Regions from separate parts of the Pseudomonas sp. ICMP 8385 genome, predicted to be linked through region 1. Evidence: riboswitches for the same ligand, from Rfam matches in the RefSeq annotation. Region 1 holds a riboswitch; each other region holds the start of a gene.
What was found. Region 1 has a riboswitch for cobalamin ahead of AO268_RS21360 (CbtB domain-containing protein). Riboswitches for the same ligand answer to the same signal wherever they lie in the genome.
Positions count from the first base shown of each region.

Region 2: another riboswitch for cobalamin. It lies ahead of AO268_RS27055 (TonB-dependent receptor plug domain-containing protein); the one in region 1 lies ahead of AO268_RS21360 (CbtB domain-containing protein).
Region 3: another riboswitch for cobalamin. It lies ahead of cobO (cob(I)yrinic acid a,c-diamide adenosyltransferase); the one in region 1 lies ahead of AO268_RS21360 (CbtB domain-containing protein).

Region 1 is NZ_LKBY01000113.1:202,334-204,590, forward strand. Features, by position in the region: gene AO268_RS21350 (cobalamin biosynthesis protein) at 1-258, opposite strand, end outside; gene AO268_RS21355 (CbtA family protein) at 255-956, opposite strand; gene AO268_RS21360 (CbtB domain-containing protein) at 968-1,156, opposite strand; cobalamin riboswitch at 1,253-1,459, opposite strand; cobalamin riboswitch at 1,532-1,731, shown strand; gene cobW (cobalamin biosynthesis protein CobW) at 1,825-2,257, shown strand, end outside.
Region 2 is NZ_LKBY01000135.1:30,877-33,133, reverse strand. Features, by position in the region: gene AO268_RS27055 (TonB-dependent receptor plug domain-containing protein) at 1-1,208, opposite strand, end outside; cobalamin riboswitch at 1,300-1,504, opposite strand; gene AO268_RS27050 (DUF6543 domain-containing protein) at 1,571-2,257, opposite strand, start outside.
Region 3 is NZ_LKBY01000024.1:116,358-118,614, reverse strand. Features, by position in the region: gene AO268_RS05250 (cobyrinate a,c-diamide synthase) at 1-205, opposite strand, end outside; gene cobO (cob(I)yrinic acid a,c-diamide adenosyltransferase) at 202-813, opposite strand; cobalamin riboswitch at 893-1,140, opposite strand; gene AO268_RS05240 (PQQ-dependent sugar dehydrogenase) at 1,240-2,257, shown strand, end outside.

The DNA.
Region 1 (2,257 bases):
GGCGAAGGCCACATTCGACCTGTGGCTCAAGCGCCCTTCGTAATCGAGCAGTTGTTGTGCATCAAAGCACTGCAATGGCAGATTCAGGGCCTTGGCCAGGGCGATCATGCCCGGTTCATCGCGCTTGTGGGCAATACTGGCCAAGGCGCTTACCTGGCCGGGGTCGATACCGGCCTCGGCCAGGGCGCTGCCGAACAGTTCCAGCAGAGCCTCAACCTGACAGCCACGCTGACAACCCAGGCCGACCGTCAGGATCATGCTGCGTATTGAACGTCGCGATTGCGGCGAAACAACCAAGCGCTGATCAGGCCCAACGCCAGCCAGAACGCAACGTTGGTCAGTTGCGAAGCGATCTTGAACTGCGCTTCCAGAGCTTGCGGGGCGAGCATCGAGTGCACTTCGGGCTGTGGCGCGCCAATCACATGGGGTACGGCCAGGATCGCGACGCCAAGGATCTTCAGCAACCAGTTGCGGCCAAACACAATCAGCGCAATGCCGGCAGCAGTGGAGGCTGCCGTGCCGATCCACCAGACCTGCCGTTGCGCCAGGTCCGCCGCCGCCGTGCCGGGCAGCTCAGGCGGCAACCCCAGGGTCGGCGCCAGCACAAACGTGGCGTAGCCGGCCAGGCCCCAGAGCAGGCCCTGGGCAGTACGGGTCGGCGCGCGCAGGGTGTAGAGGCCGGCGAGCATCAGGGCAAAACCTACGGCGACCACCAGGTTAGCGCCGGTGGTGGACAGCAGGCGCTGCCAGCCGTCTTCCGGCGCCCAGGCTTCGGCGTCGTGGCTGTGGGCCGCAGTGCCTGGAGCATGCTCATGCACCTCGGTCACTACCGGGGCGTTTTCAAAGGTTTCCGCCTGCAGAATCAACGGGGCCACCCAGAAACTTTGCAGCAGGGTCAGCAACAGGGCGGCCAGCAGGCCGGTGAACCCTGCGGTTTGCGCAATACGCTTGATCATGGCAGCAGGCCTCAATGGCACGGGAAGGCGGCGCTGTGGCGCGTATCGTGGGCGGCGTTGTGCACCGCCTCGATATGGGAGAACCCGGCGAAATACACCAGGCACGCACCGAGGATCGACGCGCCGATGGCGGCGGTCAGGCGTTGGCTCAAGGTGGCGTTGGTGCTGGCGGTGTGTGAGGTGCTGCTGATGATCGACATGGCACGTCCCTTTCGAGTGGCAGGGTGACACGAGCGCATGAAAACCCCGCGAGCCGGGCCCGCAGGGTTCTGAACAGCGCCCGCCCACCGCGGGTTTGTTATCTGATGGTTCGGGCCGGTCTCCGGGCTTGCGAGGGGGCTCTTTCGAGACCTGGAAAGCATCGCCTTCCCATGCCAAAAGCACAGTGGCTGTGACGCTTCGCTCGCTTACCGTTGCGGGGGCAGCACCGGACTGTCATGCAGGCATGAGTCACCGGTTTCCCGTTTCACCCTGTAAAGGGCACCCGAAACAAGATGTGTAGGAGAGCATGGGCGCGGGATGGCCGTCAATCCAAGCCGCGACCGCTTTTCAATTGACCCGTCCTCATGCACTGCGTAGCCTTGCACCTTCGAGGTTCTTCGACCCCGGTCGAAGCTAAGAAGGGAACGCGGTCCAAGCCGCGGCTGCCCCCGCAACTGTAAAGGGTTTATCTGACTGCCACGCCACTGCCAATACGGTGGGAAGGCGCAGCCAGCGCCAGCCGCAAGGCCGGCAAGCCCCAAGCCAGGAGACCTGCCTCGTCACCGATTTTCCATTTCAACCGGGCGGGGTGATCCGGTGACGAATCCTGCACCTGCGCGCCGCCGCAGGGCCAGTCGTCCCGTATGCCCGCCCCACAGGGCATCCGATGAAAACACTGGCCAAACTCCCCGTCACTATCGTCACCGGCTTCCTCGGCTCGGGCAAAACCACCTTGCTGCGCCATATGCTGGACAACGCCCAGGGCCGCCGCATTGCGGTGATCGTCAACGAGTTCGGTGAGCTGGGTATCGACGGCGAGATCCTCAAGCAGTGCTCCATCGGTTGCACCGAAGAAGAAGCCAGCGGCCGCGTGTATGAACTGGCCAACGGCTGCCTGTGCTGCACCGTGCAGGAAGAGTTCTTCCCGGTGATGCGTGAACTGGTGGCGCGCCGTGGCGACCTTGACCATATCCTCATTGAAACCTCTGGCCTGGCCCTGCCCAAGCCGCTGGTCCAGGCCTTCCAGTGGCCGGAAATCCGTAGCGCCTGCACGGTTGACGCGGTGATCACCGTGGTCGACAGCCCGGCCGTGGCCGCTG
Region 2 (2,257 bases), on a different contig from region 1:
TCGTGGCGCACGCCGATACTCGGGTGCCAGTCGGGCAGGGCGTCGATCTGCGGGCGCAGTTGGCTGTACAGGGCGTGGGCCTCGGCCTGGTTGTTGTCGATGACCAGCACATCGTCCTGGCCCTTGAACCACTGGTTGTCGGAGCCGAACACCAGCACATGCCCGCCTTCAAGCTCAGCCTTGCCTTCGGCCTGCACGCCCCAGTCGGTAAAACCCCAGTAGTCATTGTGGTTGCGTACCAGGGTGCCGCCGTCGGCGGTGTTGTTGACCCGCGAGTAACGGGTGTCCCAGTCGTTGATATGGCCCTTGACGAAGTAACTCAGCCGCTCGTTGAGGCGTTGCTCGAAGGTCGCCGTGGCGATCTGTTGCACACGGTCGTTGGTGGTCTTGCGGTTGTTGGTGGCGCCGGCGAAGTCCAGGTTGGCGTCGGAGTACTGGTAGAACAGCTCCAGGCGCGAGTCATCGGCAAAAGACTGGATAGCCTTGGCGCCGAGGGTGGTGACTTCGTAGGAACGTTTCTTGTCGCTGACATGGCTCATGTCGCGGTTGCGAAACGGCTGGTAGCCCTCGGACACGTTATGGCTGACATAGGCCAGCAGGCCCAGGTCGCCCAGGCCGTTAGTGAAAACCCGCTCGGCCCGGGCATCGCCGGTGGTGCCGCCAAAGGTATCGACGCCCAGGTTGGTTTCGCCGGACACCTCGCGGGTCTGCGGGCTGCGCGTGACGATATTGATCACGCCCGCCACCGCCTGGGTCCCGAACAACAGGCTCTGGCCACCCTTGAGCACTTCGATGCGCTCCACGGCGTTGGCCGGCAGGGTGTCCAGGTACAGGCCACCGTACAGGCGGTTGTTCAGGCGTACGCCGTCGAGCAGGATCAGGGTGTCGTCATTGCGTCCGCCCAGCAGGGAATAGGTGCCGTAGTCGAACGGGCCGTTTTTGGGCGCGACATAGAAACCGGGGATAAACATCTGCATCGCCCGCGTGATATCGGCGCTGGGGCCGGCGCGTTCAATCTGTTCGCGGGTGACAATCGCCACTTTGCTGCCGTATTGGGCCATCTCGGCCACGGTGGTGGATTCCACCGACGGCGCCGAAACGGTCTGCGGATGGAGCACCAGGGCCGCGTCATCGGCGAGCAGCAGCGGGCTGAACAGGCAACCCAGGAGCAGGGTTGGGCCAGAGGTAGAGGAACGTTGGAAAATCATAGTCTTCTCGAAAGTATCTTCGCAGAAGCACGCAGGAGAAGGCGCCGGGCACACACCGACACCGGCCCATGCCCGCCCACCGCAGGATTATGCCAAACAGAAATTCCAGGCCGGTCTCCGGGCTCTCGCGTATCGAACCCTTCACCTTCCCATGGCGTTCTGGCCACAGTGGTGTAACGAAGGGGTCACGCGAATACCGTTGCGGGGGCAGCACCGGACTTGCTCGAACGAGCGTACCGGTTTCCCGTTTCACCTCATGCACGGCGGCATGCGGCACCTGAAACAGGGCCGCATCTGAACATTCGTAGGACCGTTCGTCAATGCGACGAACCGATTGGCCAGTGCCGCGTGCTGGAGGGTGCTCAGCGATTTGCCGTTGTAGCGCTCGTGCGGGGCGGGTAATACACGGGGTAGTAGGAGAAGAGAATGTATTCCAGAGGGTTGCGGATCAGGGAAATACCCGTGCGGTCCTTGACGGTGTCGACACTGTCGTATTCTGCGTAGGTGTCACTCACCAGCTTCGGCCCGTTTTGCGGTCCGTGCATCTGGGTGCCGGTTTCAAATTCGGAGGTGACCAGTTCGGGGCTGGGAGTCACTGTCACGGTCCCCACGAAGGCCTTCACCGGCTTTTTGATCAACCTCTGGAACTCGGCGGCAAAGGAGTTCTCGGAGCCATTGCCGGAGTAACAGACAAGCAAGCGAACGTTGTCGAACTGGCTGGGGTCGATGCCTTTGGCGAGCAGATGGGCATGTAGTTGTTCGGCGGTATGCTCGGCGCCGTCATAAAGGATGGTTGAACTCTTGCCCAGCAGTTGCTCCGTGAAGCTGAGGTCGCGGCCATGGGCGTTGATGTTGAGGCGGGGTTTGCCTTTGTATTCATCTTCAAAGGTAAAAAGGTTGCCTTTGACCAGTTGCATTTTTTTCATGTTGCCTTTCATGACGATCATGCGTCGGACCTTTTCGCCATTGGGTGCCTCTACGATACTGTTGTAGCGGCCACCACGCAGAGGTGTCTCGGCCAACCCTGAGGTCGGGTGTATGTCGGTCTG
Region 3 (2,257 bases), on a different contig from region 1:
TCCACATGTCCAATTGATAGACCGGCGCACCGCTGGCGCGCTCATGGATCATCGGGTCGAGAAAGTCCGGGCCGCACTTGAACACCCGGACCTTGCGCCCCAGGTTGCGGTGCAAGCGGGCCAGGGCGGCGGTGACGGTGGTCTTGCCCTGGCCTGACGCCGGTGCGGCGATCAGCACGGCAGGGCAATGGCGCGGCGGGTTCAAAGCTCGATGCCTTTCTGTGCCTTGATACCGGCCTGGAACGCGTGCTTGAGCATGCCCATTTCGGTGACGGTATCGGCCATTTCCATCAGCTCCGGCTTGGCGCCACGCCCGGTGACCAGCACGTGCTGCATCGGTGGGCGGGCTTGCAGGTCGCCAAGCACCTGGTCCAGGTCAAGATAGCCGTGCTTGAGCGCGATGTTCAACTCATCGAGCACCACCAGGCCGATGGACGGGTCCTGCAACATTTCCCGGGAGACTTGCCAGGCCGCTTCGGCGGCGGCGATATCGCGCTGGCGGTCCTGGGTTTCCCAGGTGAAGCCCTCGCCCATCACATGAAAGCGTACCTGCTCGGGGAAGCGCCGGAAGAACAGCTCCTCACCGGTGCTGTTACGGCCCTTGATAAATTGCACGACGCCGCATTGCATACCGTGCCCCATGGCCCGGGCCAGCATGCCAAATGCCGAACTGCTCTTGCCTTTGCCATTGCCGGTCAATACCAGCAGCAAACCGCACTCATTCGGTGAATTGGCAATGCGCTCGTCAATCACCGCTTTTTTGCGCAGCATGCGCGCCAGGTGGCGTTCGTCACGATCAGGGGAATCAGTCATGGCAGCTCTCCGTTGGGGCTGGACAAAAACGGCGGGCAGGAAAAGACAACAACATGAAGCCAAGCATCGCCCACCGTGATGCTGTTGGATGGATCAGGCCGGTCTCCGGGCTCATGAGGGGTGCCCTGTTGACCAGGGCAAACCGACGATGCACCTTCCCATATCGCGGGCGATACAGTGGCAAAAGCAGCGTCTTGACTCATTTACCGTTGCGGGGGCAGCGCCGGGATCGTGGCCGCACTGTAGAAAAGTGCGCGCACTCACCGGCTTCCCTGTTTCACTCGGTCGACGCGTACGTCACCGAGCACCTGAAACAAGCGGCGAAGGTTAGTGGGTTGGGGGTACAGCGTCAATTAAAGCCGGCCATACACTTGAACCATCGCCGCGCGCCAGGCCTCTATGGCTACAGGCTTTGAGGATAAAAACATGCACAAGACCCGACTCGCCCTACTGATCATGGCCGCAGGCGCACTCGCCGCCTGTGGCGAAAGCTCAACCTTGCAGGTATCCGATGGCACCGGGCCGTCGCCCAAGCTGCCGGAACCGAATAAAACCCTGATCCCCACCGTCAACATCGCCCCGGCGATTGGCTGGCCCGATGGCGCCAAGCCGACCGCGGCTGCGGGCACCCAGGTCGGCGCCTTCGCCGAAGGCCTGGATCACCCACGCTGGCTGTATGTATTGCCCAACGGCGACGTGCTGGTGGCCGAGACCAACGCGCCGCCCAAGCCGGATGATTCCAAGGGCATTCGCGGCTGGGTCATGGAAAAGGTCATGGGCCGTGCCGGTGCCGGTGTCCCCAGCCCGAACCGCATCACCCTGCTGCGCGATGCCGACCATGATGGCGTGGCGGAAACCCGCACGGTGTTCCTGGAAAACCTCAACTCACCGTTTGGCATGACCCTGGTGGGCAACGACCTGTATGTGGCCGATTCGGACAAGCTGCTGCGTTTCCCCTATCAACCGGGGGAAACCGCGATCAAGGCGCCCGGCACCAAGGTCATCGACCTGCCGAGTGGCCCACTGAACCACCACTGGACAAAAAACGTGGTGGCCAGCAAGGACGGCGGCACGTTGTATGTGAGCGTGGGTTCCAACAGCAACGTCGGCGAAAACGGCCTGGAAGCCGAACAGGGCCGCGCGGCGATCTGGGAAGTCGACCGGGCCAGCGGCAAGCAGCGGATTTTTGCTTCCGGGCTGCGCAACCCCAATGGCATGGCCTGGGAGCCACAAAGCGGCAAGCTGTGGACGGCGGTCAACGAGCGCGATGAAATCGGCAGCGACCTGGTGCCGGACTACATCACCTCGGTCAGGGACGGTGGCTTTTATGGCTGGCCATTCAGCTACTACGGCCAGCATGTGGATGTGCGGGTCACACCGCAGGACCCGGACCTGGTGGCCAAGGCGATTGCGCCGGACTATGCCGTAGGGCCGCACACCGCAT